DNA from 3 places in the Vreelandella lionensis genome. Region 2 is predicted to be linked to each of the others. Evidence: predicted binding sites of a transcription regulator. Region 2 holds the regulator's gene; each other region holds the start of a gene.
The links. Region 2 encodes LexA, which represses DNA repair genes until DNA is damaged. Its sites were predicted from a motif close to TACTGTNTANNTANACAGTA; they were not measured.
Positions count from the first base shown of each region.

Region 1: the regulator LexA is predicted to act here: its motif matches at 3,092-3,111, upstream of recN (DNA repair protein RecN).
Region 3: the regulator LexA is predicted to act here: its motif matches at 6,416-6,435, upstream of ACIGG6_RS05125 (PA0069 family radical SAM protein).

Region 1 is NZ_JBITWC010000011.1:73,282-83,288, forward strand. Features, by position in the region: gene ACIGG6_RS08770 (RnfH family protein) at 1-249, shown strand, start outside; gene bamE (outer membrane protein assembly factor BamE) at 258-722, opposite strand; gene fur (ferric iron uptake transcriptional regulator) at 795-1,247, shown strand; gene recN (DNA repair protein RecN) at 1,371-3,044, opposite strand; gene grpE (nucleotide exchange factor GrpE) at 3,244-3,873, shown strand; gene dnaK (molecular chaperone DnaK) at 4,026-5,957, shown strand; gene dnaJ (molecular chaperone DnaJ) at 6,067-7,221, shown strand; gene ACIGG6_RS08805 (HNH endonuclease) at 7,290-8,234, opposite strand; gene ACIGG6_RS08810 (DUF2218 domain-containing protein) at 8,407-8,688, shown strand; gene dapB (4-hydroxy-tetrahydrodipicolinate reductase) at 8,804-9,610, shown strand; gene ACIGG6_RS08820 (NCS2 family permease) at 9,810-10,007, opposite strand, start outside.
Region 2 is NZ_JBITWC010000023.1:29,407-39,413, reverse strand. Features, by position in the region: gene ppsA (phosphoenolpyruvate synthase) at 1-491, opposite strand, end outside; gene ppsR (posphoenolpyruvate synthetase regulatory kinase/phosphorylase PpsR) at 728-1,561, shown strand; gene ACIGG6_RS14305 (hypoxanthine-guanine phosphoribosyltransferase) at 1,574-2,152, opposite strand; gene nagZ (beta-N-acetylhexosaminidase) at 2,201-3,211, opposite strand; gene ACIGG6_RS14295 (L,D-transpeptidase family protein) at 3,294-3,809, opposite strand; gene ACIGG6_RS14290 (TetR/AcrR family transcriptional regulator) at 3,787-4,464, opposite strand; gene lexA (transcriptional repressor LexA) at 4,693-5,370, shown strand; gene ACIGG6_RS14280 (energy-coupling factor ABC transporter permease) at 5,392-6,063, opposite strand; gene purU (formyltetrahydrofolate deformylase) at 6,082-6,936, opposite strand; gene ACIGG6_RS14270 (ribonuclease J) at 7,211-8,812, shown strand; gene moaE (molybdopterin synthase catalytic subunit MoaE) at 8,822-9,298, opposite strand; gene moaC (cyclic pyranopterin monophosphate synthase MoaC) at 9,302-10,007, opposite strand, start outside.
Region 3 is NZ_JBITWC010000006.1:56,941-66,947, reverse strand. Features, by position in the region: gene ACIGG6_RS05165 (nuclease-related domain-containing protein) at 19-1,038, opposite strand; gene ACIGG6_RS05160 (hypothetical protein) at 1,091-1,717, opposite strand; gene ACIGG6_RS05155 (hypothetical protein) at 1,776-2,270, opposite strand; gene ACIGG6_RS05150 (DUF2201 family putative metallopeptidase) at 2,667-3,233, shown strand; gene ACIGG6_RS05145 (helix-turn-helix transcriptional regulator) at 3,274-4,308, shown strand; gene ACIGG6_RS05140 (opioid growth factor receptor-related protein) at 4,382-4,885, shown strand; gene ACIGG6_RS05135 (hypothetical protein) at 4,944-5,609, shown strand; gene ACIGG6_RS05130 (DinB family protein) at 5,747-6,292, opposite strand; gene ACIGG6_RS05125 (PA0069 family radical SAM protein) at 6,463-7,542, shown strand; gene ACIGG6_RS05120 (winged helix-turn-helix domain-containing protein) at 7,581-7,874, shown strand; gene ACIGG6_RS05115 (heavy metal translocating P-type ATPase) at 7,795-10,007, opposite strand, start outside.

The DNA.
Region 1 (10,007 bases), on a different contig from region 2:
GCACTCGCGGTAACGGAAGGCACTACCGCACGGCAAGCGGTCGAGATGGCCGATTTACCCAGCCTGTTCCAAGAAGTGCCCAGCGACATTTTTGCACAGGCGCCGCTGGGTATTTTTGGCAAGGCCATTCGCCACCCGGAAAAAGAGCCGCTGCGCGAGGGCGACCGTGTGGAGGTGTATCGCCCGCTGCAGATCGACCCGAAGGCGGCCCGCCTAGAGCGGGCCAAGCGTCAGGCCAAAGAGCAGTAGCCTGGCGCTTACTCGCCAGTGATGGTCGGCTGCGGCTCGGGGGCGGTTTCCGGCGTGGGCGTTCGCTGGCTGGGCAGTGCATCTAGCGGGTCGGCACCTTCAACGGCTGGCCCCATACCGCGGTCTGTGCTCACCGGCAGGTCGCGGGATAGGTCTCCCTCCTGCTCAATGTTGACCAGTCGGCTCGCGTCATCAAACGTGAGCGTGACGCGGCGCTGCTCAACACCTTCATAGGCTTTATCGATGCGGTAGACGTAGTCCCATTCGCGGGAGTCGAAGGGCGCTTCCAGCAGTGGGCGGCCCATTACGTAGGCCACCTGTTCTTGAGTCATGCCCGGCTGGAGCTGGCTGACCATCTCCTGGGTGATCAGGTTGCCCTGGGGGATGTCGCGCTTATAAACGCCGACATAGCTACAGCCACTGACAACGGTCAGGGCGACGGAAAGGGTAATGATACGAGTCAATTTTTGCATTTGAGCCTGTTCTTCACTATCGTGGTTTCGGTCGATGATACCCGACCTAACCTGTTACTGCGAAGAGCAACCATGGCCGATCAGAACCATGAACTACGCAAAGCCGGGCTGAAAGTGACCCTGCCGCGCGTCAAGATCCTGCAGATTCTCGAAAATGCTTCGGGTCAACACCACCTTAGCGCAGAAGAAGTGTATAAAACACTGATTGATGCGGGCGAGGATGTTGGCCTGGCAACTGTCTACCGCGTGCTGACTCAGTTTGAATCAGCGGGCCTTGTGATTCGTCACAACTTTGACGGTGGCCATGCAGTATTCGAGATGACCCAAGAAGACCACCACGACCATATGGTGTGTCTGGAAAGCGGTGAGATCATCGAATTTGTCGATGACATCATCGAGCGTCGCCAGCAAGAGATCGCCGAAGAGCACGGCTACGAGCTAGTGGACCATGCTCTGGTGCTGTACGTACGCCCTCGCGGGTCTGACGTTACACGCCAGGATAGCGGCCCAACGAATCGCAAATAGTGAATCGTTAAAGCGAATAGCCGCGTAAAAAACGCCCCCAGGGTGCCAGCGAATACTCACTGGCGCTCTGGGGGCGTTTTGTATTCAACGGGGGCTTGGGGTAGGGCGCGCCCGTTTGGTGGATCAGTGAGGCAGGCGCTGGCTGGCGTGGAGCATTTCCCGCGCGTGGGCCAGCGTTTGGTCGGAAAGCGTTACGCCCCCCAGCATTCGCGCCAGTTCGCTGATACGGCCGCGCTCGTCCAGTAGCGCCATATGGGTCAGCGTGGTGTCTCGCTTGGCGTGTTTTTCAATATGTAAGTGCTGGTGCGCCTGGGCGGCCACTTGGGGTAGGTGGGTCACGGTCATTACCTGGCCGTTTTCTCCCAGTTTGCGTAGCAACTGGCCAACAATTTCTGCCGTTGCCCCTGAGATGCCCACGTCGACCTCATCAAACACTAGGCTTGGAATCGTCGAATGCGAAGCTGCCACTACTTGAATGGCCAAGCTGATGCGCGACAGCTCACCGCCAGAGGCAACTTTCGTTAGTGGTCGTGCGGGCTGGCCAGGGTTGGCGCTGATCAGAAACTGAACACGGTCTAACCCTTCCGGTGAGGGCGTTTCGCGTGGGGTAACGTCCACTTCAAAACGCGCTTTGCCCATGGCCAAGAAGGCTAGCTGTTGCTGCACCTCTTTGCCTAGATGTACGGTGGCCTTTTGGCGTGCTTCGGTGAGCTGTTTGGCTTCGCTGCGGTAACGCTCGCGGTACTCGGCCACTTGGCTGCTGAGGGCTTCTAAATCATCGTCGCTGGCTTCCAACTGTGCCACTTCCTGTTTGAGCTGGGCGTGCAGCGCGCAAATCTCCTCTGGGGCGACGTGGTGCTTGCGGGCAATGCGGTGTACATCGCCCATGCGCTCTTCCACCCACGCCAAGCGCTCAGGATCTAATTCAGTGGTGCTGGCTAAGCGGTGCAGCTCGCTGGCGGCCTCTTCTACCTGAATGCGGGCGTCGCTGAGCATGGTGAGCGTATTGGCAAGCGTGCCTTTATCGCTGCCGGGTAGGGCGCTGAGGTGGGCGTAGGCCTGGTTGAGTAGCGACAGCGCACCGCCTTCATCGCTTTCACAGCAGTCGGCGGCAAACTGGGTTTCGCGCAGTGTTTCTTCGGCGTGGGCCAGGGTGTGCTGCTCCTCTTCTAACGTTTGCAGCTCGCCTTCGGCAAGGCCCAACTGATCCAACTCCTCGACTTGGTAGCGCAGCAGCTGGCGCTTGGCTTCTACTTCGCTGCCCTCTTCGCTGAGCTTTTTCAGCCGCCGCCGAACGTTGCGCCATTCACGGAATGTTTCAGCAAGCTGTTGGCTGCGTTCGCGTAAACCGGCGTAGTCATCCAGCAGCGCCAAATGCGTTTCTTCGCGCATTAAGGCTTGGTGGGCATGCTGGCCATGAATTTGAATCAGCTGCTCACCCAGGGATTTTAAATCCGCGATAGTCACTGGATGGCCGTTAATCCATGCTTTGGAGCGCCCGTTGGCGGTCACCACTCGGCGCAGCAGGCACTCGTCGGCGGGCAGTTCGCGGGCCACCAGCCATTCGGTAGCGGCGGGCAGGTGCTGGATATCGAAACGGGCGGAGAGGTCGGTGCGCTCACAGCCATGGCGCACGCTACTAGCATCGGCGCGCTCACCCAGGCAGAGGCCCAAGGCACCCAGCAAAATGGATTTACCCGCCCCAGTTTCGCCCGTAATGGCGGTCATGCCACGGGTTAGGTCGAGTTCAAGGCGGTCAACGATAGCGTAGTCTTGGATCGCTAGCTGCGTAAGCATAAGGCCTCCTGAGGCGGTGCGGCACAGAAGCTGGATACTTATCCAATAATTGTTGTTTTATACAGTAGTCGATAACTCACTTCAATGCCCCTCTTGAGATGGCTTTTATGGCCCCCATATAGGCTGCATACGTGGTTAATACCCGCTACTTAACTCAGGTGGCCGCCACCGGCACCGCTACTTATTTCAGGAGCAAGGCATGGCAAAAGAACCGCAAACCCCGTTGGAAGATGAGCTGGCACGCCAAGAGCAGGAAGCAGAAGTGACGGATCAGTCTGCAGAAGAGCGTTTGGTAGAAGGCGAACTGGAAGGACTGATTGACGATGATGCCCCGCTAGAAGGCAGTATCGGTAGCCCCGAAGCCGATGTGCTAGCCGCCCAGGTAGAAGAGCTGGAGCAGAGCCTAGCGGAAGCCAAAGACCAAGCGCTGCGCGCGGCCGCTGAAGCTCAAAACGTACGCCGCCGGGCTGAGCAAGAAGCCGAGAAAGCGCGCAAGTTTGCCCTTGAGAAATTCGTCAAAGAGCTGCTGCCTGTGGTGGATAGCTTGGAGAAAGCCCTGGAAAGCATGCAAGGCGATGCCGCCGAGGTGCACCTTGAAGGTGTCTCCATGACGTTAAAAATGCAGCTAGACGTGCTGAGCAAGTTTGGCGTCGAGAGCATTGAGCCCCACGGCGAGCCCTTCGACCCGCAGGTACACGAAGCCATGGCGATGGTGCCGAACCCAGAGCTAGATCCCAATACCGTGATGGAAGTAATGCAGAAAGGCTATCTACTGAACGGACGCCTCGTGCGCCCGGCCATGGTGGTCGTCAGTCAAAAAGCGAATTAAGCCGCGTTGACGCAACGCAGTAAAAAAAGCCCTTGAAATGCTGCAAGCGGCCCCCAAATAAAGGGCAACCCGCGGGAAAACCCGCAGACGCCAAGTAAGTAACAGCGGCGTAAAACATCAGTTTTGTTTCAACCGAATTCGAGGTTTTTGCTATGGGACGCATTATTGGTATCGACCTGGGCACCACTAACTCTTGTGTGGCCGTGCTCGATGGTGACAGCGCTAAAGTCATTGAAAACGCCGAAGGCGGTCGTACCACGCCTTCCATCATTGCTTACACCGACGATGGTGAAACCCTGGTAGGCCAGGCCGCCAAGCGCCAAGCCGTTACCAACCCGGAAAACACCCTTTACGCCATCAAGCGTTTGATTGGTCGTCGCTTCAAAGACGACGTTGTACAAAAAGACATCAAAATGGTGCCGTATAAAATCGCTGAAGCTGATAACGGCGATGCGTGGGTAGAAGTAAAAGGCAAAAAAATGGCACCGCCGCAGGTGAGCGCGGAAGTGCTGAAGAAAATGAAGAAAACCGCCGAAGACTACCTCGGCGAGCCGGTCACTGAAGCGGTCATCACTGTTCCGGCTTACTTCAACGATAGCCAGCGTCAGGCCACTAAAGATGCGGGCCGTATTGCCGGTCTAGACGTTAAGCGCATCATCAATGAGCCGACTGCTGCCGCGCTTGCCTATGGTATGGACAAGACCCGTGGTGATAAAACCATCGCGGTTTACGACCTGGGTGGCGGTACTTTCGATATCTCAATCATTGAAATTGCCGACGTTGATGGCGAGACCCAGTTTGAAGTGTTGGCTACTAACGGCGACACCTTCCTGGGCGGTGAAGATTTTGACTTGGCGCTGATCAACTACCTGGTTGACCAGTTCAAATCTGACAGCGGCATCGACCTGTCTGGCGACAACCTAGCCATGCAGCGTCTGAAAGAAGCCGCCGAGAAAGCCAAAATCGAGCTTTCTAGCGCGCAGCAGACCGATGTGAACCTGCCCTACATCACTGCCGACAACACTGGCCCGAAACACCTCAACGTGAAGGTGACCCGTGCCAAGCTGGAGTCGCTGGTAGAAGAGCTGGTTCAGCGTTCGCTTGAGCCGTGCAAAATGGCGCTGAAAGATGCAGGCCTGTCCGCTTCTGAAATCGACGAAGTGATCCTGGTCGGCGGTCAGACCCGCATGCCGATGGTTCAGAAGAAAGCGGCTGACTTCTTCGGCAAAGAAGCACGTAAAGACGTGAACCCGGATGAAGCGGTTGCCGTGGGCGCTGCGATTCAAGGCGGTGTATTGGGTGGCGACGTAAAAGACGTTCTGCTGCTTGACGTTACCCCGCTGACCCTGGGTATCGAAACCCTGGGTGGCGTGATGACGCCGCTGATCGACAAGAACACCACCATCCCGACCAAGAAGACGCAAACCTTCTCGACCGCGGATGATAACCAGACGGCCGTGACCATTCACGTCGTACAGGGTGAGCGTAAGCAAGTGTCGCAGAACAAGTCGCTGGGTCGTTTCGACCTCGCCGACATTCCGCCGGCACCGCGCGGTGTACCGCAGATCGAAGTTGCTTTCGACCTGGACGCCAACGGTATCCTAAACGTGTCTGCTAAAGACAAGGCGACTGGCAAAGAGCAGTCCATCGTCATCAAAGCGTCCAGCGGCCTCTCCGATGAAGAGATCGAGCAAATGGTACGTGATGCCGAAGCCCACGCGGACGAAGACAAAAAGTTCGAAGCGCTGGTGCAGCTGCGTAACCAAGCGGATGGCATGATTCACGCCACTCGCAAGACCGTTCAAGAAGCGGGCGACAAGGCGACCGATGACGAGAAACAGGCCATCGAAACCGCCATCGCCGAGCTGGAAGAAGCGGTGAAAACCGATGACCAGGATAACATCCAGAAGAAGCTGGATGCGCTGACCGAAGTTTCCGGCCAGCTGGCGCAGAAGATGTACGCCGAGCAGGCAGAAGCGGCCCAGGCGGGTGGTGAAGGCGCTGAAGAAGCCAACACCAAGCAGGACGATGACGTGGTTGACGCCGAGTACGAAGAAGTCAACGACGACAAGAAGAAGCAGTAACCCACCTCTTTCTGCCAAGGAAAGTGGTGACGCGGGAGGCAACTCCCGCGTTGCTGTTTCCGCGGCCGAGACGCCTATAGTGCGTAGCTAACCAGGAGGCGTAGGACCCATGTCCAAACGCGATTATTACGAAGTCCTGGGTGTCGAAAAAGGGGCCGATCAGAAAGAGATCAAAAAGGCCTATCGCCGTCTGGCGCAAAAATTCCACCCTGATCGAAACCCGGACGATAACACCGCAGCGGAAAAGTTCCGTGAAGTGTCGGAAGCCTACGAAGTCTTAAGCGATGGCGAGAAGCGCGCGGCCTACGACCAGTTCGGTCACGCCGGTGTGGATGGCCAGGGCGGCGGCTTTGGCGGTGGTGGCTTCGGCGGCGGTGGCGCTGGCGATTTCAGCGACATCTTCGGCGATGTGTTTGGCGATATTTTCGGTGGCGGCGGTGGCCGTCGTCGTGGGCCCAACGCACCCGCCCGCGGTTCCGACCTGCGCTACAACCTAGAGCTGGATCTAGAGAGCGCGGTGGCGGGCACCACGGTGGATATTCGCGTCCCGCGCCATATCGAGTGTGACCGCTGTGATGGTGGTGGCGCCGAGCCAGGCTCCACCAAAGAGACTTGCCCCACTTGCCACGGCCACGGCCAGGTACGTATGCAGCAGGGCTTCTTTGCGGTCCAGCAAACCTGCCCCACCTGCCACGGCAGTGGCCAGCACATTAAAGTGCCGTGCCACAAATGTAACGGCGAAGGCCGCGTGCGCGAAACCCGCACTCTCTCGGTGAAGATTCCGCCGGGCGTGGATACCGGCGACCGCATTCGCCTCAATAGCGAAGGTGAGAGCGGCGTCAACGGCGGCCCAGCGGGCGATTTGTACGTTCAGGTCGCCATCAAGCCGCACCACATCTTCAAACGCGATGGTAAGCACCTGCAGTGCGACGTGCCGATCAACTTTGTTGATGCAGCGTTAGGTGGCGAGCTGGAAGTGCCCACGCTGGATGGTCGCGTGAAACTGAAGATCCCGCCGGAAACCCAAACCGGCAAGCTCTTCCGCCTGCGCGGTAAAGGCGTGAAGCCGGTACGCGGCGGTGCCCCCGGCGACCTGCTGTGCAAAGTAGTGTTGGAAACGCCCGTCAACCTCAACGACGAGCAGAAAGACCTGCTTCGCCAGCTGCAAAAGAGCTTTGATGACAGCAATAGTCATAGCCACTCGCCGAAGAAGACCGGCTTCTTCGACAGCGTGAAGAAGTTCTTTGAAGAGATGAAGCCGTAAGGGTGGTATAGCGTCACTACATAAAACGCCTCAGCACTTCAGTGTGCTGGGGCGTTTTTGTATCTGCTTCAGCGCAAAAGGTGATCCATTCGCCACGCTAAGGCCTGTTGATCGGGCTGCCAGCGTTTGGCTCGGGGCAGCACCACCGCTTGACCATGCAACTGCTGAAGCCATGCGTTATCTGGCATAAAGTCATCAAGAATTGGGCTGACATGCCATTTATGGTCCGGCCCCGGCGCGATCAATCGGTTATCCATCGCCCAGTGTAAATTGGGCGTCAGTGCTAAGCCATTTGTAGGGCGGTCGTCGTAGCTTTCGGCGAAAGGAATTAAGTGGGCGGCTTCTACCAGATAACGGTAGTCTGGCGTGATAAAGCGCAAACGAGTGGCGGCACAGCGGTAGTCGTAGGCTTCCAATACCAGAGTGCGAAAAGCGGCTGAGCGTGCCTGCTGTTGATGTGTCTCCTTAACTTCGCCCACTAAGCTATCGGGGTGCTTTTCGTAATCGCCGCTCTCTAGTGCATTGGCTAAATAGGTGTTCAGCGCGTGCTGCTGAGGATCTTCAGCGAAATAGTGCGCTACGATCAGTGCGCTGGCGTTATGAGCCATTTGTTTATTCTGAAAGGCACTAAATAGAGCGCTATCTAGCACTGCCTGTGTGAAGAGTGCCTTTAAACCCTTAAGCGATTTAGGCTGGCCTAAGCTATTGGCAACGTGAGCGATGCTGCTATCAAACACCGGCTCCCAAAGTGCGCCAGAAACGCCTTGGTCGCCCTTTAGGTGCCAAAGTGGCAGGTGAGGGTTAGCCGACTGACGGTCGCCGGTGGCGGCTTCATACAAATCGAAATAACGCGCTAGTAGCCGGTCATCAATGGCAACCGTCGGCGTGTTAATGTGCCCGTTTTGGATTTCACAAATAATCGCCAGCAGTAAGCAGGGCTTATTCGCTGCTAGTCGGCCTCGGCTGCGGCCTACCCGTAGGGCGGTCAGGCTTTTTAGCGTCTCATCTGTCATTGTTGTCTCTAAAATTGCTTAGGCTTGGTTGGAGATTACCACGGCTTTTGATAGTAAGGGCAGTGAGTAGCCGAACACACCGTTGCAAGGAATTCTCATTCGCTGCTTGGCTCTTTTCGCTGTGAGGATTAGGCTAGTAGATAATCACTTCTATTAAATTGGAGAGAGCCGCATGCCTTTATCCCGAGCAGAAATTGCCACCCCATCCGGCGCGCGGTTGATCAACCGCCTGTGTAAACACTGGGCGCATAAGCTTGAGGTGGAGCACAGTGAACAGGACGCCAAGATCGTGTTTGCCAGCGGTACTTGCCTGATGCACGCCGAACCTGATCGGCTACTGGTCTCCATCGAAACCCTGGAAGAAGAGCACTTGGACCAGCTAGAGGGCGTGGTCGAGAGCCATCTAATGCGTATGGCGAAAGACGAGCCGCTGGAGATTGTCTGGGAAAATTGAAAGTGCATGAAGGGCGCTGCCGTTAGCGCCGCATCGCTAAGGGTGGTCTGCTATAATCGCGGCCACCTTTTTTTGTTTCTAGTTGATGCCAAATAGCGCACGCGTAGGAGTTTCCATGACCCGAATTGCCATTGTAGGCGTAGCTGGCCGCATGGGCCGCACGTTAGTCAACGCCGTTGAGCAACAGGCTGATGCCTCGCTTGCAGGCGGTATTGTGGAGCCGGGCAGCTCCCTGGCCGGTGCTGATATCGGCGAGCTGGCAGGTGTGGGTAAGCGTGGTGTGGCCGCCGTGGATTCGCTCGACGCCATTGTGGATGACTTCGACGTGCTGATCGACTTCACTGCGCCCCAAGTTACCTTGGCGAATCTGGCATTTTGCGCCGAGCACGGTAAGCGCATTGTGATTGGCACCACCGGTATGAACGATGAAGAGCTGGCCGAGCTAGATAGCTACCGCGATAAAGTGGCCATGGTGTTTGCCCCCAACATGAGCGTGGGCGTGAACCTGACGCTCAAACTACTGGAAACGGCGGCCAAAGCCCTGGGCGATGAAGGCTACGATATTGAGGTGATTGAGTCCCACCACCGCCATAAAGTCGATGCGCCTTCCGGCACGGCCATTAAAATGGGCGAAGTGGTGGCCGAAAGTTTGGGCCGTACCTTGAAAGAGCACGGCGTGTTCGAGCGGGTAGGGCAGTGCGGCCCGCGTACTGATAAAGAGATTGGCTTTGCTACCGTGCGGGCGGGCGATATCGTGGGCGAGCATACCGTCATGTTCGCCACCGAAGGCGAGCGCATCGAAATCACTCATAAAGCTTCCAGCCGTATGACGTTCGCCAAGGGTGCCGTGCGTGCTGCCCGCTGGGTGGCCAATCAGCCCCACGGTCGCTACGACATGCAAGATGTATTGGGCTTGGAGTAATGAGGTAGGACAGCACGCAGCCTCTCGATATGTGTAGTGCTGGCTGCAGAGCGTAATGTTATGGGTTGCCTCTGAGCCTGCCCGCAGGGTGAGTCGTATGGACTCACCCTTATTTTTGAATGGGCTTTTAGTCTAAATGTGGCTGCGAACAGGACAGAGTGCTGTTTTTGGCTGAGCTGTCAGTAGTTAGAAGAGCGAGCTACTGTGCGGTTAGCAGCATAACCACCGCAAGCAGGGCTGAGGCCCACATGGCAGGCTTGATTTCGTTTAGCTTACCGGTCGCCAGCCGGATCAGCACAAAGCTGATAAACCCAAAGGCAATGCCAAGCGTGATGGAGTAGGTCAGCGGCATTAATATGATGGCCAGAAAGGCTGGGAAGGCTTCTTCAAGACGGCT
Region 2 (10,007 bases):
TTAAACAGCGAGGCAAACACTTCATGCACCGCATGTTTGATATTGGCAAAACCTTCAATGTTCAAGAAGGTTTCCTGCTGCCCAGCGAAGGAGGCATCGGGAAGGTCTTCCGCCGTGGCGGAGCTGCGCACGGCTACTTTGAGGCTTGGATGTTGCGTTTGGAGCTGTTCGTAGGCATCGCGAAGCGCGGCTTCAAAGCCAGGCGGCAGCGGTGTATCAATGATCCACTGGCGAATCGTTTTTCCTGCCTCAGCCAGTGCTTTGACATCATCGACATCTAAACGAGCAAGCTTGTCGTTAATGCGGTCGTTCAGACCTTCGTGAGAGAGAAACTCGCGGTACGCGTGAGCAGTGGTCGCGAAGCCGCCTGGCACCGTGACGCCTACACCCGATAAATTGGAAATCATTTCGCCAAGCGAAGCGTTTTTACCACCCACGCGTTCGACGTCTGCCATACCTAGCTGACCGAACCACAGAATGTACTCTTCCACGCAACCCCCTCGCTTTTAGACTTCGTTACGACCCGTTGGGACGACACTAATAGACGTTGTCACCCTAGCACTGCGACACCGTATTCGCCATTGGTCTAACAGCGAAGGGAGTGGAGGATTTTTACAACAAATACACGAAATTAGCGTTTTATGTAGTATCGACTAGGCGTTGTGCTCATCGTTTGTACAGCACACAATAGCTTATCTATGAACATGGCAGACTGGCGGATCAGGTTATGAAACGAACAGCTTTCTTTATTTCGGATGGCACCGGCATCACCGCAGAAAGCTTAGGGCGCAGTCTCTTAGCGCAGTTCAGTGATGTAGAGATCAATATGCTGACTAAACCGTATATTGATACGGTTGAAAAAGCACAGGCACTGGCACAGATTATCGAATCGACCGCCGTACGCGATGGCTGTAGACCGATCATCATTGATACGATTGTGGATCAACAGATTCGTAACGTTATCCGCCAAGCGTCAGGGTTTAAGGTCGATATTTTTTCGACGTTTCTAGAGCCCCTTGAGCAGGAGCTGGAAACGCACTCTTCCTACAGCGTCGGCAGAACGCACTCCATCGGTAGCGACGACGTTTATATGGATCGCATCCACTCGGTTCACTTTGCACTCGATAACGACGATGGAGCACGCACCCACCAATACGACAAAGCCGATATTATTCTAGTGGGGGTTTCCCGCTGTGGTAAAACGCCGACCTCACTCTACTTGGCGCTGCAGTTCGGCATTCGCGCCGCGAACTATCCGCTCACCGAAGATGACCTGGATGAAGATGGCAGCTTGAAGCTACCCAAAGCGCTGGCACCTCATCGGCACAAGCTGTTTGGCCTTACCATTGATGCACGCCGACTCTCGGCCATTCGTAATGAACGCCGCCCCAATAGCCGCTATAGCTCGATGGATCAGTGCTTACAAGAAGTAGAGCAGGCAGAATCGCTGTACCGGGCAATGCATATTCCGTTTATTGATACGACGCGATTTTCAATAGAAGAGATCTCTACGCGCATGATTGCGGAAACCGGCCTAGCGAGGCGGTTCTCACCCCGCTAGGATTGCGCTAGCTTACATGCCCTTGGGAGCAAAAATTCCAGGGGCATTACGCCAGTAGCCTTTGTAGTCCATACCAAAACCAAACACGTAACGGTCGGCCACTTCTAGGCTGCAGTAATCTGCTTTTAATCCTGGAACGGCTTTGCGGTCGTGCTGCTTGTCGACCAACACTGCGGTAGTCACACTGGCCGCCTGGGCTTCTTTGCAGTATTCCAGAATGGCCGCTAGGGTTGCGCCTTCATCGAGGATGTCGTCAACAATCACTACATGTCGGCCCGCCATGGGAACTTCAGGCGATACGCGCCAGAAAAGCTCACCGCCGCGCAGCTCGTTGCGGTAACGGGTCGCATGTAAATAGTCCACTTCCAGCGGGAAACCAAGACGCGTCAGCAGGTGCCCCGTGGTAATGAGCCCGCCATTCATAACGCAGTAAAACACCGGTAGCTTGTCGCCCAAGTCTCGCGTGATCTCTTCCGCCATGCGATCCAACGCTCGCTCAACCTGCTCTTGCGAAATCAGGCAGTCGGCGTTATCCATCAACTCACGCATAGAATCTAATGATTCAAGCGCTTCTTTATCCAACTTGGACATGCTACTTCTCCAAAAAACATCTAATAAGAAAACGGTATAAAAATGGAATTAATTCGCTAGCGCTTCGAGCTTGGCATGCGTGCGGCGCCAACGGCCGAGTGCAGCCAGTGCATCCAGTTCAGGCCTAGCACGGCCGTAACGCAGCTTGGCAGGCCGTTTATTCAGCACCCCTTGGCAGGCCTCTAGCACCTCAATGGCTGCCGCTCGGTCATTGCAGATCAGCAACATATCGCAGCCAGCGGCCAGCGCCGCTTTGGCACGCTCAGCCGGGCCGCCTGCCTCATGCGCCCCCGCCATGCTTAAATCATCGGAAAAAATACACCCTTTGAACCCCAATGATTCACGCAGCATGCCTAACCAGTTGGGTGAGAACCCTGCAGGGCGAGTATCAAACGCTGAATAAATCACGTGGGCAGGCATGACGCCGTTCAACACACCCGCTAACTCGCGAAACGGCACGAGGTCTCGGGCTTTCAGCTCGGCCAGGGGTCGCTCATCCACTGGCAGCGCAATATGGGAATCCGCCGCCACTCCGCCATGGCCAGGAAAATGCTTACCAACTGCCGCCATGCCAGCGTCATGCAAGCCTTCGATAAAGGCGTGCCCTAGTTGGGCGACATGCTTTGGATCGCTGCTGAAACTACGGTCGCCAATGACGCTGGAGATACCGCTCTCAACATCCAACACTGGCGCAAAACTCATATCCAACCCACAGGCGGCCATTTCCATCCCCAGCAGCCAGCCTGTGTCTTTGGCTAAGGTGAGCCCTGCTACTGGGTCGCTGGCATACAGATCGCCAATTCGCGCCATGGCGGGCAGCTTGGTCACCCCTTTTTTGATCCGCTGGACTCGACCGCCCTCTTGGTCAATACCTAGCAGTAGATCACCACGCACACGACGAATACTGCTGCAGAGCTGCCGCACTTGGTACGCATCTTCGACATTACGGGCGAACAGGATAACGCCGCCCACCGCAGGGTCTTTTAGCAATGTCTTTTCAGCGCTGGATAACTGCGGCCCTTCTAGGTCAAGCATGACCGGGCCAATGGGTTGCGTCATGGGGAGGATCCGACAAAAAGGGCGCCATTTTAGACTAACCGCTTAGCGTGTCAAAATTCTGGCAGGACGCCCGGAAGTGGGCTTAATGCAGCCAAACCGGCGTACCGGGTTGGGCGTGTGCAAACAGGTAGTGTAAATCGTGATTTCGCAGGCGTATGCAGCCGTGAGAGGCAGCCACCCCCATCGGTTGTTCTTCAGGCGTGCCGTGCAAATAAATGTAGCGCCGCTGGGAGTCCACATCAGCGCCACGGTTAACGCCGCGCTCAAGACCGCAGAGCCACATAATGCGCGTTAGAATCCAGTCTCGCTCAGGGTAATTTGTCGCCAATTCAGGCGAAAATACTTCGCCAGTCCATCGGCGACCACGAAATACCGCATTATCAGGCAAGCCCTTGCCGATAGACGCACGGACATAGTGCCAGCCCAGCGGTGTTTGGCCGCTACCCTCTTGCTGCCCTACGCCAGCAACCCCAGTGGAGATCGCGCACTCATAGCTCACTTCCTTTCCCTGCCACCAGCGCAACCGCTGCCGCTGGGTGTCAATCTCCACCCAACCAGATTGGGAAGGCGGTAATTCAGCTAGCCTGGGCGTTGCCATGGTTTCCCTCTTCAACCGCAGCCGGTAGCGGCGCGTTCATCGCAGCAACAACGACTGGACGTAGCCGCCGCACAAGGTCACGCACCGTCACCTGCTCTTGATAATCCTTTGCAGCAATATCACGCAGGGCATCCAGTCCCGAAAGCGTAAATATCACTGTGCCTAGCATAAAGTGTAGCCGCCAAAAGCGCTCGGCGTCCGGCAGCTCAGGCGTGGCTTTACGCACCAGCTCGGTAAAACGGGTAAATACATCGCCATACTGCTGCTGAATGTAGCGACGCAGATGCCCTTGCGCCTGACTGTAGGCTAACCCTAGTAGCCGCATAAATACCTTCAGGCTATTACGTTCGGCGGGCACTGCCAGTACCGTAGTGGCCATGGTCTCTAACAGCACTTCTAGAGGAATAGGCTGGCCTTGATAGTGAGCTTCTAGCTCGTCCAGTGCGGTGTGAAAGCGCTCTGAAAATGGATCGAGATAGCGGGAAAACACCGCTTGAATTAGCGCTTTTTTGGAACCAAAGTGGTAGTTCACGGCCGCCAAATTAACCCGGGCCTTGCTGGTGATATTGCGCAGCGACGTCTCGGCAAAGCCTCGCTCTGCAAACAGTACCTCTGCAGTATCTAAAATACGCGTTACCGTATCCGATTGGGCCATAGCGCCCTCCAAAAAACAGGTGTTTTAAACATGGCTGAATACTATGTCATAACCCCTGCTGGCTCAATCTCTTATCCAAATGGTAGTAAGCGTTAACTGGACACTTAACGGCTGGCTCGGTTGGGTGTAACTCGTCATGTACTGGACAGAGCAACATACTGTATACTTAAACACATACTGATTAAGCCGACATGTAGCTACTGTCTTTTCACTGTTTTGGAGTTTGGTATGTCGCGTCCACTCACAGCACGTCAGCAGCACGTATTTGATTTTATTGTTAAGACCATGGGTGAGCTTGGCTACCCCCCTACCCGCGCCGAAATTGCCAAAGCGCTGGGATTCCGCTCGCCTAACGCAGCAGAAGAGCATTTGCGTGCGCTCGAGCGCAAAGGCGCTATTCGTATAATTCGCAATACATCACGGGGCATCCGCTTACCTAACCAGGAGCCGCAGGAGCTTAATGAAACGCCAGCGGCTGCAGCACCTGCTACTAATGAGCCGTTGCCCAATGGGCTTCCTGTGATTGGTGAGGTCGCCGCTGGCAGCCCTATCCTTGCGGCTGAACATATTGACCGTTACTGCCCGCTGCCCGCTGAGTACTTCACGCCTAAAGCAGATTACCTGCTACGGGTGCGCGGCCTATCCATGAAAGATGTAGGCATTCTTGAAGGCGACCTTCTGGCCGTGCATCGCACTGACCGCGTTCGCGATGGGCAAATTGTCGTAGCACGATTAGAAGACGAAGTAACGGTCAAGCGTTTTAAACGCCAGGGGCATCAAGTAACACTGATTGCCGAGAACGCAGATTTCGCACCAATTGAGATCGACCTACGCACTCAGCAGCTTGATATTGAAGGCGTGGGTGTTGGTGTCATTCGCGGTGGTAATGGGCAAGCGCTTGGCTAGTTGCCCAACCTGTAAGGCAGGCTACTGCAAGTCGATATAGCGGTGGTCATTAAAGGTGGCCACCCAGTTTGGGTGGTACACCAGCAAAATACTCAGCAGCATACCGGTTATAAATGCCTCTGACGGCATCAGTAACGGTAAAAAGCGGGCATACTCTTGGGCGAGATAGACGGCCTCGGGATCAGTGCCCGCTACGATAATCAGCGCAACAGCAGATAGCCCTCCCCCTAAGGTCGCCAAGGCCGTTCCAAAAAAGCCACAAGCAAATAAAAACACCATCAAATTATCAGGCAACCGACGGTCAACGATTCGCCATACAAAACCGGTCACGATCGCAGGCACAATACCTGTCACCAGCACATTTGCCCCCATTAGCGACCAATCGTTTCTGCCAATAGCCACCATGGCGACATTAATCATCACGTTACTGATCAACGCCAGCGGCATTTTAAAGACTAGCGTCATCAGCACCGTAAACACCAAGTGAAGAGTTAACCAGTCCACCGCTTGCGCACGCAATTGCCACATCAACATGACGGCCAACGTAGCTGCCATCCAGCGGTGCTGAAGCGCTGTATCCTCAAGTAGTGGCCGCCAGGGGCGCAGGCATAAGCACCAGACGATGACACCCAACGATAAAAGCCACGTCATCACGAGTGCCCACGGTGCCAATACGCTTTGTGCAAATGACATAGCGTCCCCTTCTGCCGATTAGCTAAAAACGACCGTTTTGTTGCCGTGAATTAGCACGCGACCTTCTAGGTGCCAACGCAGCCCCCGCGCCAATACCGCTTTTTCCACATCGCGACCAAAACGTACCAAATCGGTAGGCGTGTGACAGTGGCTGACCCGGTGAATGTCCTGCTCAATTATAGGGCCCGCATCCAGCTCTTCTGTCACATAGTGGCAAGTTGCCCCAATCAGTTTCACGCCGCGCTCATAGGCTTGATGATACGGCTTGGCACCCGCAAAGGAAGGCAAGAAGCTGTGATGAATGTTAATCACGCGCCCTGCATACCGTTCGCAAAGCGAAGGCGGCAGAATTTGCATATAGCGCGCCAGCACTATGCAGTCAGCGCGGGCAGCATCAATCTGCTCCTGCACCTGTTCAAAAGCCGTTTGTTTATTAGCCGGGTCAACTGGTACATGATGGTAAGGGATGCCATACCATTCAGTCAGCGAGCGCATATCATCGTGATTAGAGATAACGCCGACAATATCGCAATCCAACTCACCTGCCTGCCAGCGGTAGAGAAGGTCCACCAGGCAGTGGGATTCCCGAGACACCATCAACACCACACGGCGGCGCTTTTGGGTATCCACCAGCGACCACTGCATATCAAATTCAGCCGCCACCGGCTCAAACGACGTGCGCAGTGCTTCCGCCGACATACCCAGAGAATCCGCCAGAATCTCGTAACGCATAAAAAAGCGGCCAGTCTCTAAGTCAGAGTGCTGGCTGGCTTCGGTAATTGAGCCACCTTGTTGAGCAATAAAACTTGAGACACGCGCCACGATGCCCACTTGATCTGGGCAGGAAACAACTAAACGATAGTAATGAGACATAACAAACACTCTTAACGTATTTAACGGCACGCTCGCCAAGCACCTGCCTACCAGCAGGTAAACCACATTAGCGGCGGTAGTGTACCGTAAGCACGATGAGGAAGCACCGTGGTCAGGTGCCGCGATGATTGTTACCCGCCCCCCGCTTCCCGTATAGTTAAGGAATTACTTTCTAGGCTTTTCATAACTGATGCATCCATCCCGCGTTCAACTTCGTCCCCGTCGTCGCCCGCCCCTGCGCCTACTCCCGCTAGGTGGATGTGGTGAAATTGGAATGAATCTTACGCTGTATGGATACGACGACCAGTGGATCGCCGTAGATTGCGGCATGATGATTCGCCAAGACCTGCCCAACTCGCCGCTGCAAGTACCTAATACCGATACCCTAGAGGCGCTGAAGATCACACCTAAGGCGCTGTTTATCACCCATGGTCATGAAGATCATATTGGGGCGGTGGCGTGGCTATGGCCCAAATGGGGTTGCCCTATCTTTGCCACTCCTCTCGCGGCAGGGCTATTGCGTTACAAATTCGCCGAACACCAGCTCAGCAGCGCCTCCATTGAAGTGATTGAACCAGGCGATGCGGTGGAGAGCGGGCCATTTACACTGCGCTACTTGAGTGTTACCCACTCCATCCCCGAAAGCTGCTCCATCATGATGCAGGCGGGTGATTACCGCATACTGCACACCGGCGACTGGAAACTCGACCCCAACCCACTGATTGGCGCCCCCGTGAACGCTGCCCAGTTTAGAGCACTGGCGCCGGTGGATCTTCTGGTAGGTGACTCGACCAATGCGCCAATGCCAGGGCAGTCGGGCAGCGAGGGGGATGTTGCCAAGGCGCTTTCCACCACATTGAAAGCGTGTAAAGGCCGTGTGGTAGTGTCCTGTTTTGCTAGCAACCTAGCGCGCGTACTGGCCATTGGCTTAGCGGCCCAAGCGTGTGGCCGTCGCGTTAGCTTGATGGGCCGCTCAATGGAGCGCATGGTCAGTGTCGCTAGCGGCCTTGGTTATCTGGATGACTTTCCCCCCCTGGTGCCACCCCATGATTTGGGCTATCTGCCACCGGAGGAGGTCGTGATTATTGCCACCGGTAGCCAAGGCGAGCCTCGCGCTGCCTTGCAGCGTTTGACGCAGCGTCGACACCCCTTTGTGGACTTGGAACCCGGCGATAGTGTGATTTTTTCCGCCAAAACAATTCCAGGCAATGAGCGCCCTATCGAGCAGCTTAAAAAACGTTTATTGCAACTCGATGTCACGCTGTTCGACGAAATGAACCACCCCGAGCTTCATGCAACCGGCCACCCCGCTCAGGAAGAACTGAAAAAGCTCTACCAGTGGGTTAGGCCCAAAATGCTACTGCCGGTACATGGTGAAGCGCGCCATCAGGAGGCGCACCAAGCGCTTGCTGAGGAGCTAGGTATCAGAGCGCCGCTAGCACCGGTGAATGGCGATATGATCGTGCTTGACCACCAAGGGCTGCGCTGCGAAACGCGCTACCCACAGCCTCCTTGCATTGTTAACCAAAATAGCGTCGTGCCTCACCCTGGCCTTGAGAGCAGCCATCCCACTGCCCGTCGTGGCAGTCTGTTTCTAGCGCTACCGGTAGCAGCAACAGAAACGGGATGGTGTCGTATTGGTCGTCTGCTGCTTGACGCCAACGGCGCAAGCCCTATGGATGAAGATAGCTTCAGCGAGTGGCTGGATGAGCAGCTAGAAGAGATTGAGGCAGACACCTTGGCTGATTTGCGCCATGCGCTGCAGCCAAGGCTGGTGCACTGGCTGGCTAACCACTTACAACATATGCCAGACGTGCACCTGCAGATCATGGCCGCTGAAATGCCGACCATCGAAGAGTTAAACGACGAGCCTTAAACACAGGTGTTACCAGCGTTCAGCATCCTGCTGATCGGTGTGGCGCTCTTTAACCCAGTACGCCCCCTGCTTGGAGTGCTCTTTCTTCCAAAACGGCGCCTGGGTTTTTAAATAATCCATAATGAAATCGCAGGCCTCAAACGCATCGCGGCGGTGCGCGCTTGCCACCAGCACTCTAACGATAGGGTCGCCCGGGGATAAGTCGCCCACCCGATGAATAACGCGCACCGCCTGCAGCGCCCAGCGCTGCCAGGCTTGCTCAGCAATTTGCGTTAAGGTGCGCTCGGTCATTCCTGGATAGTGCTCAAGGGTTAACCCCGTTACGTCGGGCGTCTCGTTAAAATCTCGCACTAACCCGGTGAACGTCACAATCGCACCAATGTCGGTGCGCTGGCGCAGCGCGCTCTCATAGCCGTACGCCATTGAAAACGGAGCGGACTGCACTTCTACCGCGATATCTGGCAATGTCGGCTCGCTAACAGACACGGCTTAGCCTCCCGTTACCGGTGGAAAAAAGGCCACTTCGTCATCATCAGTGATACGAGCGCTATCATTTGCCATCACTTGGTTAATGGCACATAGAGTGCGCTGATCAGCCAGCACAGAAAAGCGTGCATCCTGGGCGCTAAGCGCAGCTTTTAGCCCGGCCACATCGCGGCTTGGCAGCTTATCAAGCCCAATGGCCAGATCGCTCTCACCGACCCGCTCACGCAGCTCTGCCAAAAACTTGACGCGCACACAGGGCGAGGCACAGCGCTCACCTAAGCTTACCTCTCCCACTGCGCCTTCACCGGTGACAATGGGCGTGACCATCTCACGCTCCCGCTGATAGTCACCACGCAATCCGCCTCGCTTGCTGTCGAGCTGCACAGCTTCAATGCGCATCTCTTTATCAACGGCTTTACACATATCGTAAAGCGTCAGGCAGGCAACCGAAACGGCCGTCAACGCTTCCATCTCGACGCCCGTGCGCCCATTCAAGCGACACATGGCCGATACATTCACCCAGCCATTTGCATGGTCAATATCGAAATCCACCGCTACTTTGGAGAGCGCCAGCGAGTGGCAGAGCGGAATCAGTTCATGAGTTCGCTTCGCTGCTTGAATACCCGCAATACGCGCTGTTGCGAGTACATCCCCTTTGGGCAGCGCCCCATCGCTTAATAGCTGCAGAGTATTGGGCTGCATCACGATT
Region 3 (10,007 bases), on a different contig from region 2:
AACAGAGCCGCAAAGTGATTATGCTTTCGCACTAACCTCCGCCTGGAAGAGCATGAATTTGTGACTACAGCTTTTGCAGGTGGCGGTATAGGTCGGGCCGCTCTTATTCACCACGACGGAGCGCGATTGGCACTCAGCGCAAGTGGGTTTCATCGGCGTGTTTTTATGGCAACTTCCGCAGCGGACGAAATAGCCATATTTGCCGTAGCGGTCTTCCAGCAGATGCGCTTCGCCGCAATGCCTGCAGGTTAAGCGCGCTGTGCGAGGGGCTTCCACCACGCCGGGCTCTCGAATGGTATGCACTGCATGTTCTTGAGCGGGCTGTGAGGGCTGGTAAGTTTTCCTAGCCTCGGCATCCTGCTGAATTAAAAAGTCACCCAGCGCTGAAAGCTCTTGTTCATTGAAACGGGCACGTCCTTTTAATACCGACAACGAACCTAGCGAACCCATCAGTTTTTTAACGTGCTCTACAACAAACTCGGACTTCACCGTAAGTTCAGATATTTTTGCAGGCATCTTCTTGCGGTCTAAAATGGCCGAGCTGGAGACGGCACAAAGCACATGCCACTCTCGCCCGCCTACCTGGCCTTGAATGCCGAGGATTTTGCGAACGAACTTCTCAACATTTGCGCGTAACAGGTCTTTCAATAAGGCCTGCTGCAGCTCGGCTTGCCGTATGGGAGACGGCATACCTCGCCATTCGCCGCGATAGCTGCGAGACCACTCCCCCTCAGCGTTCACATTGACTTTGCCGCTAATACTTTTGGATTCGATGACGATAAAACCAAACGGGTAAACCACCAGATGATCGATCTGTGCGTTTTCTCCGTTATGCGTTAAGCGCAAATCGTTGAAGACTAGCACTTGGTCGTTATCCCCAAATTCACGGCGCAGGTGAAACGCCACATCCTTCTCTTGCTGGTAACCGTACTGGCTGCGCTTATCACTGGACGCTAAAGCATCCTTTTCCTTTAAGATCACTGCATTTGTCTCCTTACTCAAGCTTGAAGCGCGTTCTTTTGGCCCACTCTGATTCACTAGCTATACATTTGACTTTCATCAAAGTCCAATCAGAAAAAATAAACGATAATCAAAAATATTCTTCAGCCTCGCTTGGTGTAACTTCCTCTTGAAAAAAATCTTGTGGGTTTGATTGATTATTAATACAAAGAGCATATGCGCGATCTAATGCTGCTCTAGAACCGACTAAGCTTAATTCAACAAACACGTCATTTCCTGGACCATAAATAGGCTCTAATTTAAGCCTCAGCACATTCCCCTGTTTCATTTCATTTTCAAGACGAGCCATATCGGCTAGGGCAAACTCAAAATAAACAGTCTTATCTCCTCGAACTGTTGAATACTCAACCAGCGCCTCATGAACAGGGTATCTATCTACTCTAAAAAATGCAGGTGCGACTCTTATATATTCAGTAGTTTCAGCACTCGTGCTCTGGCTGAAGTGCCCTTCAACATGTGGAGAGCAAGACTCACCTGGGAAGTCAACAGAGAAGACAAAATCCGAGTAGTCTGTAGAGTTAACCGCTCTATAGAAAACATCATCTCCTAAGGAAAGTTTCAATGATGACCAACGACCATGATCTTGAGACATATAGGAGTTATAAATAGCAGCCTCCAAGCCTTTAAATCCCAAAACATCAAGAGTTGAAAGAAAGTTTAAAACAAAAATAAAAACAAATATTTTAAAAATATTCATAATCACATACCATTTTAAAGATGGCCTAGCACAGCATTAACGACTAGGCCAAGCTCTGCTAGTAATTTTCTACATAACGCTGAAAGCTTCTCTCATAACTGCCAGTTGACACACAATCAACAGCAGCAGCACTTACAGTTTGACCATAACCATTACGAACAACTACTAAAGCATTACCAAATATATTCACTGTCGCTCTTGTTTGTTGGTCATTTTGCTTCCGTACAATTACATTTATATTAGCTTTCATATCTTCAAACACAGCAGGATAAAGCCCTATATTTCCCGTTGGCTGACCACAATCAATCACGCCAGAGCCAGGATTAAGACCATAGTTTGAAGAAATTAAGCCTGAGTCTTTATCAACATTATCAATTGGTGTGTTATTACTTGCAAACCACTCTACAGTGGCTTCCCAGACCTCATCATAACTTTTATCAAATGCAAAGTTTTTCTCGGCAGTATCAGCTGGCAGCCCAGTAACCCCTGCAGCAGCACATCCTCCTAAAAAACCGAATGTTACACACGCAAAGCCTAACTTCAGCATTTTCATTACAATGATCCCTTTTGATCCATAGTTATCGTAGTGGCTTTGGCCACTCTTCCATTACGCAGCCATCATGGCCACGCATTTGGCTTTACACCAAATTCCTTGATACCCCAATGCTCCGACATATTATGTCGCACTATATTTTGCATGTTATGCAGTGGTGATTATTAATGATAGTGAGGTTACCATTATGGCTTATGACGGGCTAGTGCTTCAGGCTACTACTTTCTCCTATTGCCTACCCCTTGGCATGGTGCCTAAGTATGCATATTCAAAAATAACGCGACATTAGTTGTCGTATCACCACCATAACGTATGCCTCTAACATCAAAAAGAGTAAAAGCGATGGTGATGATGCCCGATTGTTTACTTACTGATGATTGCGCTCGGCAGGAGCTTGTGAAGTGGCAGGCAGATCGCGAGACATGGGCTGAAACGCTGCCTGTTATGGGCTTTTTAAGCCAATTTTTAACGCTCTTTCCCGTTACTGAACAGCACTTTGGCAGCGCTAGCACCGATGGCAAGTTTCTCTACTTTTGCCCACGCTATAGCGCCACGCTAACGGAGGAAGCGCGCCTCTATTTGCAGGCGCATCTGATTTGGCACTGTGTGGCAGGCCACCTTATCGCTCCTTTGGTGGCTAGCCGGCATCGTTGGCACCTGGCGTGCGACCATGAAGTGAACACGCTGCTGCTGGCGTTAGGTGTGGCGCTACCGGTTGATGCACCGCTGTTTCCTGTGTGCGTGGGCCGTAACGCAATGGAGGTGTATCGCTGGCTGGCGGGGCACCCTGGCACGTCACTCGAAGTGACGGCTGATATCCACCCTGCCGAGCTTTGTTGGCACCTGCCCGATACGCAGCCCGATGAGCGGATCGCCATGCTCTGGCGGCATCGTGCTCAACTCATCGCTAAAGATTCTAGTGGGTTACCTGAGAGAGTCGCTAAGTTTTGTGAGGCGCGGTAGACTGTTTACTTTTATCACAGCGGCCAAGGTTGGCGTTATTATGTCTGATGCACGCGACACGCTCTTTCGTTATTTAACCATGCTGCAGCTGATTCCCCGTTTTCCTGGGCGTATCGCGACCCCTGTATTAAAAGAGAAGCTTGCCGAGCGTGGTTTTAAGATCGACACTCGCTCCCTACAGCGTGACCTTAGCCAGAAGCTCTCCACCCAGTTTCCGATTGGCTGCGACGATAGCCAGAAGCCTTACCGCTGGTATTTTGATCGTGATTTTCAGTGCCAGCTACCGGCACTGGATGTACCCAGCGCCTTAACGCTGGTGCTAGCGGAAGAGTATTTAAAAGGGCTCTTACCCCCAGTGGTGGTCGGGCAATTATCGCCCCACTTTACCGATGCTCGGCGGTTATTGGATGAAATGAACGCCAACGGGCTTAGCCAATGGGCAAGAAAAGTACGTGCCATTCCCAACGGTAAAGCGCTGATTCCGGCTGAAATAGATGAGTCCACTTGGCAAACTATTTCTGAAGCCTTGCTTGAGCAGAAGGCAGTTGATGTCGTCTACCTGTCGCGCTCTAGCGAAACAGAAAAGCCGTTCACGCTTCATCCGCAAGGCATCGTCAGCCGCCATAGCGCGACCTATTTACTGGCCCATGTAAACGGGTTTGAGGATTTGCGCCAGTTTGCCCTGCATCGCATTAAACAAGCCACACTCAGCCAGCACCCCTGGCAGGCACAACCTGATTTTGATATTGACCACTACATTCAGGGCGGCGCATTTGGTTATCGGCAAGGGCCAAGCGATGTGACGCTGGAAGCGGAGATCGCGAAACCTGTGGCGTGGTTGCTGCAGGAAACACCGCTTTCCGAGACGCAAACCATTGAAGTCCTCCCCGGCAGTGACTGGTACCGGTTAACCGCCCAAGTACCGGATGACCAGCAAACCATCTGGTGGCTGATGGGCATGGGCGCCAATGTGAAAGTCACCGCCCCTGCCACGTGGCGTGAGGCATTAAAAAAGAGTGCTGAGCAGGTACTAGCGCACTACCAGGACACAACGCTCACCTGCGAGACACACTGAGGCTTTGTACGAAAACTGCCTGCGCTCGGATTGGCGCTGCATGGCCACGCTGAAACGTTAATGGGGAGACATAATGGATAACGATACCCGCTTACTCGCGTTTTATCGCGGTGAATCCCCCGATCATAAAGGGCGTTTACTTGAAGATATCTGGGCGCTCTCGCCTTTTTGGCTAGAGCATACCCACGACTATATTCAGTGGCTGTTTCCTATCCCAGAAGCGAGCCGTTTTAATAGCTTTGCGCCGCTCTTAACGCCTGCGGTGCAAGCAGCTTTTGCGAATGACGAGCGCTTACGCCACCACCAGCAACGCTCACTGGATGTAATGTTAAATTTTTTGGGGCTAACACGGGATGGCAACATCATCACCGCTCAGCCAACGCTATCGATACAAACCCATATCTGGTTGAAAGCCGGGGGCCATAACCACCTGCGTATTACGCGCATGATTCGGTCATTAGCGTTATGCCACCAACCAACTTTGGCCCGCGCACTCCAGCAAGCGGTTATTGAGATTGGTACGCAGCATGGCGTGGTGGGTGAAACATCCGTTCGTTATTGGCAAGATGCGTTTTAATGAAAATTAAACTATTTGTTACGCTACTTACATAACTCACATAGGAATAATTAATGATATGAAGAAAATTGCATATATCGAAGATAACATCGTTCCGCAGATGTTCACTACCGCTATTGAAGCATACAAATTTAGCCATAGAAGCACTCTGCGCTCAAAAGGGTTTGACCAACTGGAAACTTTTGGGCTGCTATGGGGCTACTCTATTCCGGCCAAGGGTACATTACCTGCCAAAGTCATCGCTACAATGGCCACCGTTGAAACTTCCGCAGTTCGCCATAACGAGTGGGTAGCCCCCAACTTTGACTCATTACGTAGCAAAAAAGAGTTTTTTGAACACTACTGGCCCAATATAGAGCTAGTTGGAACCTTTCATTCACATCCTTATAAAAACCTCTCAGAGGTTAACGACAATAAGGGATGGAAAGCCTCCGAAGGTGACCAAGAGTTTTGGCCCCATTTCCATGAAGAAGTAGCCCCGGAACAACCATTACTCGCGCATCTCATCGTGACGGTGGCTAATTTGGAAAAAACAGGCTGGGCAATACCAGACCGGCTGAAAGGAAGTGAAAGCTCAAAAGGCTATGTACTTTCAGCTAAAAGTATAAAATTGTGGCTCAGATCTTATGCATCTAGCATATTAGAGCAGGAAAATGGAATAACCTACGAGTACTCCGATGATATGGGGCTTGAAATTCCTTCCTTAGAGCGGCGCTTCTTGTGAGCCGACCGACACCCTAATGTATAGATAGTGAAAATATCAAATAAAATCAGCAGCCTATAATACTTACCAGAGTATTCATGGCTGCCTTTGGTACAGCTCTATCAGCAATAAGGCTTTATTAGATAGGGCTAAGTATCTTATCGTTTTTCAGGCTCGTCTGGTATTAAGGCCAGTAGGTCTGTGACGCCAATATCGATACCTACCTGGAAGAGCAAGGTGCTCACTTGTCCGCGATGGTGGGTTTGGTGGTTGAAGAAGTGGTAGATAAGCTGTGAGAAGCGTTTACTTGAGGCTATGCCTTTCGTGTTGTGGTAACTCAGAGCGGCGTTTAACTCATCATCTGTTAGCGCGACGATCCAGTTGATAATGACGTCATCTAGCCATTTACGATGTGCTGTTAAACCTTCCAAATCATCAAACATCGGCTGATCAAGCCGACCTGGAATAGGCAGCGGCTCCATAACGGCCAAAGTGGTTGAGGAGGAATGGTGGGTCGCAAACCGCTTTAGCCAAAGCGTATCGGCAACGACTAAATGGTTCAGCGTACCTAGAATAGAGCCAAAAAAAGCCCCTCGCTCTTCGGCCAGTTCAGCTGCGCTCAACCTGCTGGCTGCGTCATATACCTTTGCATTCATCCACTGGTTATACCGTGCCATCAGTACAAAATGCGCTTGCAGGCTCATAAGGCAAATTCCCTCTTTCCAGGCAAACCATCACGCACTCATCAGTATGGGCTAGCAGTGTCTTTTATTCCTGCTTGAGTGAAGCCAATCGCTTGGTACTTGCACCTTCTTTCATACGCCATATACTGTATGTTTAAACATATATAGCGACATATCTTACGAGGTGGCAGATGGCGGCGTTTGACCCTTCCCGCGCTACCGTGCATAAAGGGCGCGGTGCAACCTACGACCCGCATAACCGCTTTGCCCCTACCCGCAGCGTGGCGGAGGATGACGGCTGGTGGCAGGAAGAAGCGTCTACCTCGCTGGCAACAGAAGTGCGCGAGGAAGCCAGTAAAAGCGCGCTCTCTTGGAACAACTCTCCAGATTTACCCTTTGATCGTTCGCTTAACCCGTATCGCGGCTGTGAGCATGGCTGTGTCTACTGCTATGCGCGCCCCTCCCACGCCTATTGGGATTTGTCGCCAGGGTTGGATTTTGAAACCAAACTGATCGCCCGCCACGGGCTGGTGGAGCATTTAAAAGAGGAGCTTTGCCACCCCCACTACGTTTGCAGACCCATTAACCTCTCCGGCAATACCGACTGTTACCAGCCGCTAGAGGCCACCTACCAAACCACTCGCCGCTTGCTGGAATTGCTGTTGGCTTGCCGCCACCCGGTGACGCTAGTGACGAAAAGCACGCTGATTTTGCGGGATATCGATCTACTAGCAGAAATGGCGGAGCATCGCTTGGTGCGGGTGTTCGTGAGCTTGACCAGCCTGGACGCTAACCTAAAGCGCACGCTGGAACCCCGCACGGCATCGCCCCAGGCGCGCCTGAAAGTGATTCGCGAGCTGAATACGGCGGGAATACCGGTGGGCACGCTGGTATCGCCGATTATTCCCGGCCTGACCGACCACGAAATTGAACGCATTCTGGAAGCCGCCAGCCGTGCTGGGGCGCGCACCGCCACCTGGATGCTGCTAAGGCTACCCCACGAGGTCGCGCCGCTGTTTGAAGCGTGGCTAGAAGCCCACTACCCTGAGCGCGCCGCTAAGGTAATGAGCTTGATGCGCCAGTGCCGTGGCGGTAAAACCTACGATGCGGCCTTTGGTAAGCGCTTTCGCGGCGAGGGGGTATTCGCTGACTTGATCGCCCAGCGGTTTCAGCGTGCTAGCCGCCAGTGGAACATGCAGCCACGCACCGAGCAGGGGCTGAATACCCGTGATTTTCGCCCGCCCCGGGCACAGGGGGATTTATTTGATTAGACTGCTGGAATACCCATCACTAAGAAGACGCCCTCTCCATGTCGCTCAGCAAAACAAAATCCAGCTTTTACCGCCGCCTTTACGTGGCCCACTTGATTGACCAAGGCGTGGCCAGCGTACCCGCGTTGATGGAAGCCACCGGCATGCCGAGGCGCACCGCCCAGGACACCATTACGTCCCTGGGGGAATTGGATATTGAGTGCGTATTTGAAAAAGGCGACGGCGAGCGCCACAACATTGGCCACTACACCATTAAGCAGTGGGGGGCGATTGACCCGCAGTGGGTGGCATCGAACGCTGAGCGCTTAGGTCAGGTACTGGGCTATCGCTAGCCTCATCAGGCTCTGCCCAAGCAAGGCGCGCTGTATTTAACGTCACGCTGAGCGAGCTTGCTGCCATCGCCAGTACGGCGGCCAAGGGCGGTACCGCCATCATGATCACCAGCCCAAGCGCCAGCGCGTTATAGAGTGCCGAAAACACTAGGTTTTGTACCATGACTCGGCGGGTGCGCTTAGACAGTGTCAGTAGCCTTACGATACCGCTCACCCCAGGCCAAAGCAGCTGTGCGGCGGCTCCTTCGCGGGCGGCTTCGCTGGCTTGCATGGGGGCGACGCCTACCCCGGCTTCGGCAAGGCTCAAGGTATCGTTCACCCCGTCGCCCACATAGAGCGTGGGCGAAGGCAGCCCTTTGAGCAGTGCCGCTTTGGCTTCCGGCGAACGCTGGGCGTAGCACGCGTTTTTTGCTAACCCCACCTGCTGGCCAAGCCAGCCCACCGGCCCCTGGCGGTCGCCGCTGATCAGCGCCACGATGTACCCTGAGCGCTGTAGTTCGGCAAGGCTCGCTTTCGCATCGCTCACCGGCTGGTCGGCACAGTAGAGCGTGGCGAGCCAACCGCGGCTGTTGGCCACTACCACCTGTGAAGCAAAGGCGTAGTCAGGGTGTTGGGCGTTATCTGGCAAGGGCGCGCCAAGCTGCTGCTCTATCCATGCGGCGCTACCTAACCACCACTGCTCTCCGTTTTGAAACGTTGCTTGCTGGCCTTTGCCGGGATGCTCCTCAATATGAAGTACGTTATGAAGTACTTTATAAAGTGCCTTGGGCGGCGTTGCTGTTTCAGCCTTGTTCGCCCAGTCCAGCAAACCGCTCGCTAGCGGGTGTTCGCTTTGGCTGACGGCGCTGTGCAGCATCGTCTGAAACATCGCGAGGTCGTCGCCTTCGCGCAGCGCGGCGTGCACTACCTGATGCTGCCCACGGGTGAGCGTACCGGTTTTATCGAAGGCAATGCCGCGTACGTTCGCCAGGGTTTCAAAAGCAGCAGGGTCGCGAAGCGCAATGCCCTGTTGTAATGCTTGACTGCTACCGGCAAGGCTTGCCAGCGGAACCGCCAGCCCCACCGCGCAGGGGCAAGCCACCACCAAAACAGACAGCGCACGCACAGCAGCGTCTTCTAAACCAAGGCCCAATAGCAGCCCGAGTGGGAGTGTCAGCACAGCCAGCAGCAGCGCTACGGGGCTTAGCCATGAGGCAAAGCGGTCGGCCAGCTTGTGCAATTCGCCCTTTTTTGCCTGGGCGCGGCGCATTTGCTCGCACAGTTTATCCACCCGCCGCTGGCCAACGGTGGCCGTCACAGTCACCTTCAAAGGCGCTGCGTTTAGCCCCGCCGCATAGCGGCAGCCCGCATAGACTCGCTGCCCAGCATGCAGGTAACGGGGCACGCTTTCCCCGGTGAGCGTGGCGGTATCCAGCCAGCCGGGCGTTTCCAGCAGGCCATCCAAGGGCACCTGCTCACCGGGGGGCACTTCAATCACGGCTCCCATGGAGACTTCCCCAACGGGCTGCGTTTCGCGCTGTCCGCCTTGGCAAACCACCACATCAGCTTCCGGCAGCCTTAGTGCATCAAAGGCTTTGAGCCCCCGCTGCCTGCACAGGGTTTCGACCAGTCGGCCCACCAGAAGCAGCACAATCAGTACCACCGCAGTATCAAAATAGACCTCTGAAGAGCCGCGCAGCAGCAGCCCTACCGATACCGCCATGGAGCCAAACACACCCAGGCTTACCAATACATCCATGCCGGGACGTCGGGCCAATAGCGTGCGCCACCCCGCTCGGTAAAACGGAAGGCCGGAATAGAGCACGACGGGCAGTGAAAAGGCACCGGCCACCCACGCAACGACCAGCTCTATGGTGGCATTGGGCAGCGCGCCCACGTAGATCAGCAGCGACGCCAGCATGGTCCACATACCCAACACCGCACCTACAATCAGGCGCAGCGTGAGGTAGCGGCTCTCTTGGGCCAGACGCTGCTGAGCATCTTGCACTGGCTCTAGCTCGCTCAGCTGATAGCCCAGCCGTTTCACCACGGGGGCTAACGCCGCCAACTGGGTTGCTGCGGGAGTGCCTTTCACCCATACCGTTGCAGTAGGGTAATGAACGCTGGCCTCAGCGACTCCCGGCACGCGGGCTA